DNA from 2 places in the Streptomyces sp. NBC_00569 genome. Region 2 is predicted to be linked to the other one. Evidence: riboswitches for the same ligand, from Rfam matches in the RefSeq annotation. Region 2 holds a riboswitch; the other holds the start of a gene.
The links. Region 2 has a riboswitch for ZMP and ZTP ahead of OHO83_RS19675 (glycine hydroxymethyltransferase). Riboswitches for the same ligand answer to the same signal wherever they lie in the genome.
Positions count from the first base shown of each region.

Region 1 (5,735 bases), 3.5 Mb from region 2:
GCCGAGCAGCCACCCGACGGCGAGCACGGAGACCTCGATGAACGTGCGGACGACGCGGATGGAACGTCCCGTGAGGGCGGACGCACCGGTCATCAGCCCGTCCCGGGGCCCCGGCCCGAACCGTGCGCCCACATAGACGGCGACGGACAGCGCATTGGCGAATGTCCCGGCGAGGAGGAGCCCGACGCGTTCGGGAAGCGGCAGGCCCTCGGGGACGAGCGCGAGCCCGAGGTCGGACGAGAAGGCGATGACGACGAGGTTCGCGGCGGTCCCGAACGTCGGCCGCTGCCGCAGAGGGATCCACAGCAGGAGGACGCACACTCCCACGACGGCGGTGAGCGTGCCGAAGCTCAGCGAAGTGTGCTTCTCCAGCCCCTCGTTGAGAACGCTCCAGGGACTCAGGCCCAGCCCGGCGCGGACCATGACGGCCATGCTGAATCCGTACAGGGCCAGGCCGATGAACAGCTGGGGCAAGCGGTGGAGCGGGCGTTCGCCGAGGCGTACGTAGGCGAGTGGGGGAGCGGAGCGGCTGCGCCCGGTCCCCTCGTCTCCCGGAGCCGCCTGCTCGGGGCGGGCCGTCGTGTCCGTGTCCTGCCGCATATGTGCCTGCCTCCACCGTGGGTGCCGTGGGCCTTCAAGGCCATTGCGGCAACTCTGTAGAGTGATTGGCCCGGGTGACATGGCCAATTTCGGGAGAATGGTTTGACTGACGCGAACGCCTTCCAGCCGGTGGACAAGGTGGGCCGCGCGGACCGGACCCTGGGCAGCCGCCGGCTCGCCGCGATGCTGCCCGACACCGCCGGCACGAGACCCGCCTACCGCCACCTCGCGCAGGCGATCAGCACACTCATCCTGGACGGTCGCATCGCCCTGCACGTCAGACTCCCCGCCGAGCGCGAACTGGCCGCCGCCCTCGACACCAGCAGAACCACCGTCACCGCCGTGTACGACCTGCTGCGCGAGAGCGGTTACGCACACAGCCGCCAGGGCTCGGGCACATGGACCGCCCTTCCCGAAGGCCGCACCCCCAGTGGCATCACCCGTCTCCTCAGTCCCCAGGACAGCGCGATCGACCTGGCCAGAGCCTCCCCCGGGCTCCCGCAACAGGCACTCGTCGACGCCCTCGCGCACATCACCCCGCAACTCGCCGCGCAGGCACACACCCCCGGCTACCACCCCTACGGCCTGCCCGATCTGCGCGCCGCCGTCGCCGAGCGCTACACCCGACGGGGCCTCGCCACCCTGCCCGAACAGATCCTGGTGACATCCGGCGCGCAGCACGCATTGACACTGGTCCTGGGACTGCTGAGCAGCCCCGGCGACCGGGTCATGGTCGAGAACCCGTCCTACCCGAACGCCCTCGAGGCGCTGCGTCGTGCCCGGCTGCGCACCGTGTCCGTCCCGGTGACCGAGAGCGGCTGGGACATCGAGATCACCGAATCGACCCTCCGTCAGGTCGTGCCCCAACTGGCCTACCTGATCCCCGATTTCCACAACCCGACCGGCTGCCTCATGCCCGAACACGAGCGGGCGCGCGTCCTGCGCGCGGCGGAGCGGTCCGGTACGTGGCTGGTCATCGACGAGACGCTGGCCGACCTCGCGCTCGACGTCCCCCCGCCGCCTCCCTTCGCCTCCCACGCCGCGAAGTGTGGCACCGGCCGGGTCGTCAGCATCGGCTCGATGAGCAAGACCCACTGGGGCGGCCTGCGCATCGGCTGGCTGCGCGCGCCCGCACGCCTCGTCACCGAACTCGCGGGCCAGCGCGTGGCCACCGACATGGGCGGATCGGTCGTCGACCAACTCCTGGCACTCGCCCTCCTGGACCGGGCCGACGGTCTTCTGTCGTCCCGAGTCGAGCAACTACGCGTGCAGCGCGCCGCGTTGGCCGCCGCACTGACCGATCACATGCCGCACTGGACCTGGCAACTGCCGCCCGGCGGCCTGTCGTTGTGGGTCGACCTGGGTGAACCGGTGGCCTCCGCGCTGTCCGAACGAGCCATCGACAACGGCGTCCGGATCGAGAGCGGCGCCTGCTTCGCCACCGACCCCGGCATCTTCGAGCAGCGGATGCGCATCCCGTACACGACCCCGGCGGACACCCTGCTCGAAGCCGTCCACCGCATGGCGACCGCGCTCGCCGCCGGCCTTCCGCCGGCGTCCGGCGCGCGACGGCCGCACTGGGTCGCCTGAGCATCGGAGGACGAGGGAGATCGCTGCATGGCGTACGGAGGTGAGCGTCCCGGGACCGGTCCGCTCTTTCGCCTCGCATGGCGTGGGTCCCACCACCCGGGCCGCCCCGTCGAGGACCAGTGGATCGCCCTCGACGGAGATGCGGACGGCGGCTGGTGGTTCGACGCGTACTTCCTCGGGTGCCTGCCGCTGGGGCAAGGGGCGCCGCGGGCCGCCGAGTTCGCCCGGTGGCTCCTTGCGGCGCCGCCGCCGGGCCCGTACGAGCGGGAGTTCACGCTGATCGACCGTGAATCGCAGGCCGGATCCGCGCGGATCGCCGCCGGTACGCTCCTGACCGTCGAGTTCCTCCTGGGCCGCGAGGAACCCGACGGTCCCGAGTATCTCCAGGTGCTGCCGTCGGGCGAGACGGCCGTACGGCACCTCGGCTTCGAGGTGTGCGCACCGCTGGAGTGCGCACCGCTGCCGCGCGCCGCCCTCGAGATGGCGGCCGCCGGACTTCTCGACGCCGCCACCGACCGGGGATCCCGGATGCGCGATCGGCGCGGTCCCGTCAGACGAGCGCGCGATCGAGGTCCGCACCGAGCTGGTGGTACGCCGCGGTGACCGTCTGGGCCAGGAGGACGGCGATGGTCATGGGGCCCACCCCGCCGGGGACGGGAGTGATCAGGCGGGCCCGCTCGGCCGCGGTGTCGAAATCGACGTCGCCGACGTTGCCCGCGTTGTAGCCCGCGTCGATCACGACCGCGCCGGGCTTGATGTCCTCGCCGCGGATGAGCCGGGGCCGGCCCACGGCCGCCACCACGATGTCCGCCTCCCGCACGTACGCGCTCAGGTCGGCCGTGCGGGAGTGGCAGTACGTCACGGTGGCGTCCCGGGCGAGCAGGAGCATCCCGGCCGGCTTGCCGAGGATCGCGCTCCGGCCCACGACCACCGCGTGCCGCCCCGCGACATCGACGTCGTACTCGTCGAGGAGCCGCATGATTCCGCCCGGTGTGCAGGAGACGAACCCGGGCAGTCCGAAGGCCATCGCGCCGAACGAGGTCATGGTGACGCCGTCGACGTCCTTCTCCGGGGCGATGGCCTCGAACGCCGCGCGTTCGTCGATGTGCGGGCCCACGGGGTGCTGGAGCAGGATTCCGTGCACCGACGCGTCCTGCGACAGCTCGCGGAGAGTGGCGACCAGCTCCGCGGTCGTCGTTTCGGCGGGGAGCTGGACGCGCCGCGACTCGATACCGGCCTTGGCGCAGCGGGCCTGCTTCATACGGACGTACGTGACGGAGGCGGGATCCTCACCCACCAGGACGGTCGCGAGGCAGGGCGCCGAGCCCGTACGCCTCACCAGCTCCGCCGCTCTGCCCGCGGACTCCTCGACGAGGCGCCGGGCCGTGCCGGTGCCGTCCATGAGGTGGGCTGTCGGTGTCGGGGACATGGTCGCCTCCCAGGCGTCATTGACCATTCGCCCAGGCGCACGGCATACATCGACCCTTTGGTCAGGCCGCTCCCCGGTGGTTCTCCACCCCAGCGCCAGTCACGGCCTGTCCGACACTGTAACGGTTTCGGTCAGCCGTGCGAGAGCCGCGGCCTCCTCGCTGCCGTCCTCGGCGCTGAAGACATGCACCACCAGGCCCGTCTCGCCGGGCGCGGCCGGTACGTGCAGCGTCTCGAAGTCCAGGGTGAGCAGCCCGGCCACCGGGTGCCTCAGGCGCTTGCGCCCCGCCGCGCACATCACGACCTCGCCGCTGTCCCAGATGCGCCTGAACTCCGCGCTGTGCGAGGTGAGTTCGGCGATGAGGCCCGCCAGTTCCGTGTCGTCCGGGTAGCGCCCCGACCAGACGCGCAGCTGGCCCACGGCCTCCGCCGCCCGGTCCTCCCACTCCGGGTGGACGACGCGCGAGGCGGGGTCGAGGAACAGGTACCGCGCGTTGTTGCGGTCGCGGCGGGCCGGCTCGGCCAGGCCGCCGATCAGCTCGGCGCCGAGCGCGTTCCACGCCACCACGTCCAGGCGGTGGTTCGTGGCGAAGGCCGGGAAGCCGGCCATGGAGTCGAGGAGCCGCCGCAGCATCGGGCTCACCCGGGCCTCGGGCGCGGGGCCCCGCCGGGCGCCTGCCAGGGTGGCGAGATGCCCGCGCTCCGCCGTGTCGAGGCCGAGCGCTCCGGCGAGCGCGTCGACGACCTCGGCGGACGGCTGAGTGGCGCGGCCCTGTTCCAGGCGCACGTAGTAGTCCACGCTGATCCCGGCGAGCTGCGCCAGCTCCTCGCGGCGCAGTCCCCGCACCCGTCGGCGGCGGCCGCCGGAGAGCCCGACGTGCTCCGGTGCGACGCGCGCGCGGCGGGCGCGGAGAAAGTCACCGAGACCGTGCTGCGAGCCGCCGGTGGTGAGGGTGGTAACCGCGTCCGTTCCCCCGATGTGGTTCACGCCGTCCATGGGCCCAAGTATGCGTGGTCCTCGCAGTACCAGGATCAGCGTTCCGCCGTTGACCAGGGTGCTGGCTGCCCGGACGCGCCCGGGCGAACGTGGTGGCATGAACGACACGACGCCTCGGCGGCCCAAGAAGATCCTCGTGGTCAGCGCCCACCCGGAACCCCGTTCGCTCAACTCCGCGTTGACCGACTTCGCGGTCGAGCACCTGCGCACGGCAGGACATGAGGTGAAGGTGTCCGACCTCTACGCGATGAAGTGGAAGGCGACGGTGGACGCCGACGACTTCCCCGAGCACACCGGAGCGGGCCGGCTGCACGTGATGGCCGACTCCGAGCGGGCGACGCTCTCGGGCGGTCTGTCGCCCGACGTCGCGGCGGAGCAGGAGAAGGTGCGCTGGTCGGACGCAGTGGTCCTGCAGTTCCCGATGTGGTGGTTCTCGGCGCCCGCGATCCTCAAGGGCTGGATCGACCGGGTCTTCACGAGCGGCTTCGCGTACGGCCCCGCGGTCCCGCCGCCGTACGGCGAAAGCTCCCTGCCGGGCAGGCGGGCGCTCGTGTCGGTGACCGTCGGCGCGCGCGAGTCGGCGTTCTCCGATCGAGGCATCCACGGAAGCCTCGACGACGTCCTGCACCCCGTCCAGCACGGCCTGTTCTGGTTCACCGGCATGAGCCCGCTGGAGCCGTTCGCGGTGTACAGCGCGAACGAGCTCCCCGACGACCGCTTCGTCACGGCACGGAAGGAGTACGCCCGACGGCTCGACACACTCTTCACGGCCACGCCGGTCCCCTTCCGGTCGCTCACGGGCGGGGACTACGACCACGACATGAGGCTCCTGCCGGGGGTGGAGACCCCGGGTGCGAGGGGGCTCGGTCTGCACGTCCGCGACCGGGGCTGAGGGCCTTCTCGACTACTCCCTTCTCGATTTGAACACGTTCAAATGTCTGCGCTAGGGTGGTGCCGACGCGATGAGGGGGCTCCATGAAGATCGTGATACCCGGCGGCACCGGGCAGGTGGGGACGATCCTGAAGCGTGAACTGGCCGAAGCGGGACACGAAGTCGTGGTCCTCACGCGGCGGCCGGTGCGCGAGGGGGAAACGCGCTGGGACGGCGAGACCCTGGGGC
Region 1 is NZ_CP107783.1:867,087-872,821, reverse strand. Features, by position in the region: gene yczE (membrane protein YczE) at 1-600, opposite strand, end outside; gene yczR (MocR-like transcription factor YczR) at 703-2,190, shown strand; gene OHO83_RS04085 (hypothetical protein) at 2,218-2,793, shown strand; gene OHO83_RS04080 (bifunctional 5,10-methylenetetrahydrofolate dehydrogenase/5,10-methenyltetrahydrofolate cyclohydrolase) at 2,741-3,619, opposite strand; ZMP/ZTP riboswitch at 3,642-3,732, opposite strand; gene OHO83_RS04075 (helix-turn-helix domain-containing protein) at 3,719-4,615, opposite strand; gene OHO83_RS04070 (NAD(P)H-dependent oxidoreductase) at 4,713-5,507, shown strand; gene OHO83_RS04065 (TIGR01777 family oxidoreductase) at 5,591-5,735, shown strand, end outside.
Region 1: another riboswitch for ZMP and ZTP. It lies ahead of OHO83_RS04080 (bifunctional 5,10-methylenetetrahydrofolate dehydrogenase/5,10-methenyltetrahydrofolate cyclohydrolase); the one in region 2 lies ahead of OHO83_RS19675 (glycine hydroxymethyltransferase).

Region 2 (5,735 bases):
TCGCCCGCGCCCGAGGCGTCCACGCCGACCCGGACCGCATCGTCATCTGCTCCGGCTTCGTCCACGGCCTGATGCTGCTCGGCGAGGTGCTGCGCAACAGGGGCGTGCGCGACGTCGCCGTGGAGACGTACGGGCTCGACGTCCACTGGGACGTCCTGACGCGGTCCGGCCTGCGCACCCACCCCCTTCCCCTCGATCAACTCGGCACCCGCACCGATGAGTTGGCGACCGGCGAACCGGATGTGGGCGCCGCGCTCCTGACCCCCGCCCACCAGTTCCCGATGGGCGGGGCCCTGCACCCCGACCGCCGCACCGCCGTCGTCGACTGGGCCCGCCGCACCGGCGGACTGATCCTGGAGGACGACTACGACGGCGAGTTCCGCTACGACCGTCAGCCTGTCGGCGCCCTCCAGGGACTCGACCCCGACCGCGTCGTCTACTTCGGCACGGCCAGCAAATCCCTCGCACCCGGCCTGCGCCTCGGCTGGCTGGTGCTGCCGCCCTCCGTCATCGGGGAGGTGATCGAGGCGAAGGGCGCCGCCGACTGGTCGTGCGGCGTCCTCGGCCAGCTGACCCTCGCGGAGTTCATCGACTCGGGCGCCTACGACCGCCATGTCCGCGGTGCCCGCCTGCGCTACCGCCGCCGCCGCGACCAGCTTGTCGCCGCCCTCGCCGAACGCGCCCCCGACGTCCGCGCCACCGGAATCGCCGCCGGCCTGCACGCCGTCCTCCAACTCCCGCCCGGCACCGAACAGTCCGTGGTCCGCGCCGCCGCCTGGCAGCGACTGGGAGTCTCCGGCCTCTCCAGCTTCCGCCACGACGCGGCCACCACCGAACCACCCTTGGACGCCCTGGTGGTCGGCTACGGAACCCCACCGGACCACGCCTGGACAAGCGCGCTGGAGGCCTTGTGCCGGGCGCTGCCATAAGGGACCGGCATCGGGCGGCAGGCGTCTCGGGTCGGGTCGGGGCGGCCAACGTCCGGCGCGGCCAAGGTTCGGGTCAGACCCGGGCCGGTGCGGACGCGTCCTCCACCGGTGCCTCCCCGAAGCGCGCCAACGCCAACGCCCCCGCCACGGCCACCACGAATCCGAGAACCGCCAGCCAGCCCAGCCCCTCGCGCGTGCGATCCCCGAGCCAGATCACCCCGACCAGCGCCGGCCACACCGTCTCGCCCACGACCATCCCCGCCGTGGCCGTGGTGACCGACCCCTTCTGCAACGCCGAGGTCAGCAGCAGAAACGCCGCACCCCCACCGAGCAGCAGTGCGTACGTCGCCGGATTGCTCAGCAGCGCGCCGGGCGACACGTCGTCGATGAGCCGTACCGACACCTCCACCACCCCGAACCCGAACCCCGAGCCGAGCCCCAGCGCGAGCGCCCGGCCCCGCCCCGGCAGCCGCCCGGCCACCGCCCCGATCAACAGCACCCCGAGCGCCGTCCCCAGCATCGCGTACCGCAACGTGACCGAACCGGTCTCCTCTCCCTCCGTCCCGGACGCCAGCCCCAACATTGCGAGCCCCGCCACCACCAGCCCGACAGCGCCCCACTCGACGCCGCTCAGCCGTACGTCCAGCAGCCGCGTGGAGACCACCGCCGTCACCGCCAGACTCGCGGCGAGCGCCGCCCCGACGGCGTAGATCGGAATGGACCGCAGCGCCACGACCTGCAACACGAACCCGAGCAGGTCGAGCCCCAGCCCGGCGACATAACGCCACTGCCGCAGCGCCCGTAGCAACAGCGCGGCGTCGACACCGGACCCCGTCCCCGGCTCCGCGGCTCGCGCGGCCATCGCCTGCAACACGGAAGCCGTACCGAAACAGACCGCCGCCCCGAGCGCGCAAAGCATTCCAAGAAGCACAAAGCGACTGTAGAGGTTGTGCCTACGCCGACCGGCCGGTGAGCGGCTCCCCGTCCGGGGGCGCCCCCGTCAGTGGCCGGACCACGAGTGGGCCGCCCGTGCGCCGGAGGCGCACCACCGTCAGACCGCCAGGACCGCCCGGAGCCGGTCGAGCCCCCAGTCCAGGTCCTCTTTACTGATCACCAGAGGGGGAGCGATCCGGATCGTGCTGCCGTGGGTGTCCTTGACCAGGACGCCCTTGGCCATCAACTTCTGCGAGATCTCCCTTCCCGTCCCGTACGACGGATCGATGTCGATCCCCGCCCACAGCCCGCGTCCCCGCACCTGCGTCACCTTGCCCGTGTCCGTCAGCAGCCCGAGCTCCGCGTGGAGATGCTCGCCCAGCTCGGCCGCCCGCTGCTGGAACTCCCCGGTGCGCAGCATCGCGATGACCTCGAGCGCCACCGCACAGGCCAGCGGATTCCCGCCGAACGTCGACCCGTGCTCACCCGGCTTGAACACCCCGAGCACCTCACTGCTGGACACCACCGCCGACACCGGCACGACCCCACCGCCGAGCGCCTTGCCCAGCACGTACATGTCGGGCACCACGCCCTCGTGCTCACAGGCGAACGTCCGCCCGGTCCGTCCGAGTCCCGACTGGATCTCGTCCGCGATGAACAACACGTTCCGCTCGCGGGTCAACTCCCTTACCGCCGGCAGATATCCGGCCGGCGGTACGAGGACACCGGCCTCGCCCTGGATCGGTTCGAGCAGCACCGCGACGGTGTTCTCGGTGACAGCGCCGCGCAACGCCGTCAGATCGCCGTACGGCACGATCTCGAACCCCGGCGTGTAGGGACCGAAGTCCGCGCGCGCCTCATGGTCCGTGGAGAAGCTGACGATGGTCGTGGTGCGCCCGTGGAAGTTGTTGCCCGCCACGACGATCTTCGCTCTCCCGTCGAGCACCCCCTTGACCTGGTACCCCCACTTTCTCGCCGTCTTCACGGCGGTCTCGACCGCCTCCGCCCCTGTGTTCATCGGCAGCACCATGTCCATGCCGCACAGCTCCGCGAGCTGGTTGCAGAACGCGGCGAACCGGTCGTGGTAGAAGGCCCGGGACGTCAGCGTCACCCGCTCCAGCTGCGCCTTGGCGGCCTCGATGAGCCGCCGGTTTCCATGGCCGAAGTTGAGGGCTGAGTAGCCGGCGAGCATGTCGAGGTACCGGCGCCCCTCGACATCCGTCATCCAGGCGCCCTCCGCCGTCGCGACCACGACGGGCAGCGGATGGTAGTTGTGCGCACTGTGCGCCTCGGACGCGGTGATGAAGGCTTCCGTTGCGGCATTCGGAGGAGTCACAGCAGTCACGGGATCTCCGTTCTTACAGCTCTGATGGCGCGAAGACGTGGGCTTGTGGCCCCTTCCTATCGTCGCTCGCATCGTGGACCGGGAAACCCCGTCCTGCGGCGCGCCCGGTAGTGTGGCCCGCAGGGCCGTGACTGGCGCGCTGGGATGGGACCGACCATCGGGGAGCGGCCTGTGAACTGTGTGCCGTGCGCCTGGGCCGACCCGTGAACCTCCTGCTCTCGACCTCGCTCGAGCAGAGGAGGTCCCATCCGTCCGGAGGTCCGTCATGTCAGAGCCCACCCTCTCCACCGAGTCCGTAGCGTTCCGCAGCGCCCTCGACGTGATCCGGGCTGTCGAGCCCCGCGTGGCCGACGCCATCGGCCAGGAGATCGCCGACCAGCGCGAGATGCTCAAGCTGATCGCCAGCGAGAACTACGCGTCCCCGGCCACCCTCCTCGCGATGGGTAACTGGTTCAGCGACAAGTACGCCGAGGGCACCGTCGGCCGCCGCTTCTACGCCGGCTGCCGCAACGTCGACACCGTCGAGGCCCTCGCCGCCGAACACGCCCGCGAGCTCTTCGGCGCCCGCCACGCCTATGTACAGCCGCACTCCGGCATCGACGCCAACCTCGTCGCCTTCTGGGCCGTTCTCGCCCAGCGCGTCGAGGCGCCCGCCCTGGAGCTGGCCGGCGTTCGCAACGTGAACGACCTCTCCGACGCCGACTGGGCCGAGCTCCGTCAGGCCTTCGGCAACCAGCGCATGCTCGGCATGTCCCTGGACGCCGGCGGCCACCTCACCCACGGCTTCCGCCCGAACATCTCCGGCAAGATGTTCGACCAGCGCAGCTACGGCACCGACCCGCAGACCGGCCTCGTCGACTACGAAGCCCTGCGCGCCACCGCCCGCGACTTCAAGCCGCTGATCATCGTCGCCGGCTACTCCGCCTACCCCCGCCTGGTGAACTTCCGCATCATGCGCGAGATCGCCGACGAGGTCGGGGCGACCCTCATGGTCGACATGGCGCACTTCGCGGGCCTGGTCGCCGGCAAGGTCCTCACCGGCGACTTCGACCCGGTGCCGCACGCCCAGATCGTCACCACCACGACGCACAAGTCGCTGCGCGGCCCGCGCGGCGGCATGGTGCTCTGCGACGACTCGCTCGCCGACCAGGTCGACCGTGGCTGCCCCATGGTCCTCGGCGGTCCGCTGCCGCACGTCATGGCCGCCAAGGCCGTCGCCCTGGCGGAGGCCCGCCGTCCCGAGTTCCGCGAGTACGCCCAGTCCGTCGTCGACAACGCCCGAGCCCTGGCCGAGGGCCTGACCCGCCGTGGCGCCACCCTCGTCACGGGCGGCACGGACAACCACCTCAACCTGATCGATGTCGCCACCTCCTACGAGCTCACCGGCCGCCAGGCCGAGAACGCGCTCCTCGACTCCGGCATCGTCACCAACCGCAACTCCATCCCCTCCGACCCGAACGGTGCCTGGTACACGTCCGGCATCCGCATCGGCACCCCTGCCCTGACCACCCGTGGCCTGGGCACCGCGGAGATGGACGAGGTCGCGGGCCTCATCGACCGCGTGCTCACTGCCGCCGAAGCGGGCACCACCAGCAAGGGCGCGCCCTCCAAGGCGCAGCACGTCCTGGACGAGAAGATCGCCGACGAGGTCTCCACGCGAGCGTCCGACCTGCTGAGCGGCTTCCCGCTCTACCCCGAGGTCGACCTCACCTGATCGCTTGACCGGCCCGTCACCAGCCGCACCGGCGGGTCGGTCAGTGCGTTCCCCCAGCCGTGAGAGCTGGAGAGCGCCTCTCAGGAATCGATCAGCTGCTGCCGTGGTCCCGCGTCGGGCGGGGTCCCACCCGTCCCGCGACGACCCGGCAGCCTGTCGGCCAGGGGCCGCAGCACCAGAGCCAGCGCGGCGCCCGCCACCAGCCCCGGTATCGCCCACCACCAGTCCACCCCGTCGTTCGGCCCGGCTGCCGAGGCCCGCGCGCCTGAGGACGACCCGGTATCGCGACCGTCGGCTGTCGGAGCCGGAGCTCCACCCAGCGCTTCCTTGGACCGGTCGGGTGACTGCCAGGGCGCCGGGAAGATCGGACTCCCGCCCTTTTCGGACCGCGCGCCCATGACCCCGAGATCCTTCAGGAGCGCGCGCAGCTCCGCAGGCTTACGGGCCTTGTGCCAGTACCCGTTGTAGGAGTCAGGCACGTGCGTCGCTGTGTGTATCCAGACGTCCTTCGTGCCCGGCGAGTCCGGATAGACCCGGTCGACCCGCCACGGCAGCACGTCGTGCACCAGCCATGTGACATTGAGCTGACGCCCCGCGCCTATGCCCAAGCCGGGCGGCTCCTCCCTTCGCCCCTGATCCGGCTCGCCCAGGAGACTCTCCAGCGGCCCGTACTTCTTGTCACTGAAATAGAGCGACGCGCTCTGGCCGCTCTCGGGCGACACCACCAGAACGCTCGTCGGTCCGCCGGCCGACGCCCCTGACGCGCTCAGCAGCATCGCGGCGATTGCCGCCGTCAGTGCCACCGCCAGCGCGG
Region 2 is NZ_CP107783.1:4,394,800-4,400,534, reverse strand. Features, by position in the region: gene pdxR (MocR-like pyridoxine biosynthesis transcription factor PdxR) at 1-929, shown strand, start outside; gene OHO83_RS19685 (hypothetical protein) at 1,003-1,848, opposite strand; gene rocD (ornithine--oxo-acid transaminase) at 1,981-3,207, opposite strand; ZMP/ZTP riboswitch at 3,325-3,411, shown strand; gene OHO83_RS19675 (glycine hydroxymethyltransferase) at 3,473-4,921, shown strand; gene OHO83_RS19670 (hypothetical protein) at 5,002-5,724, opposite strand.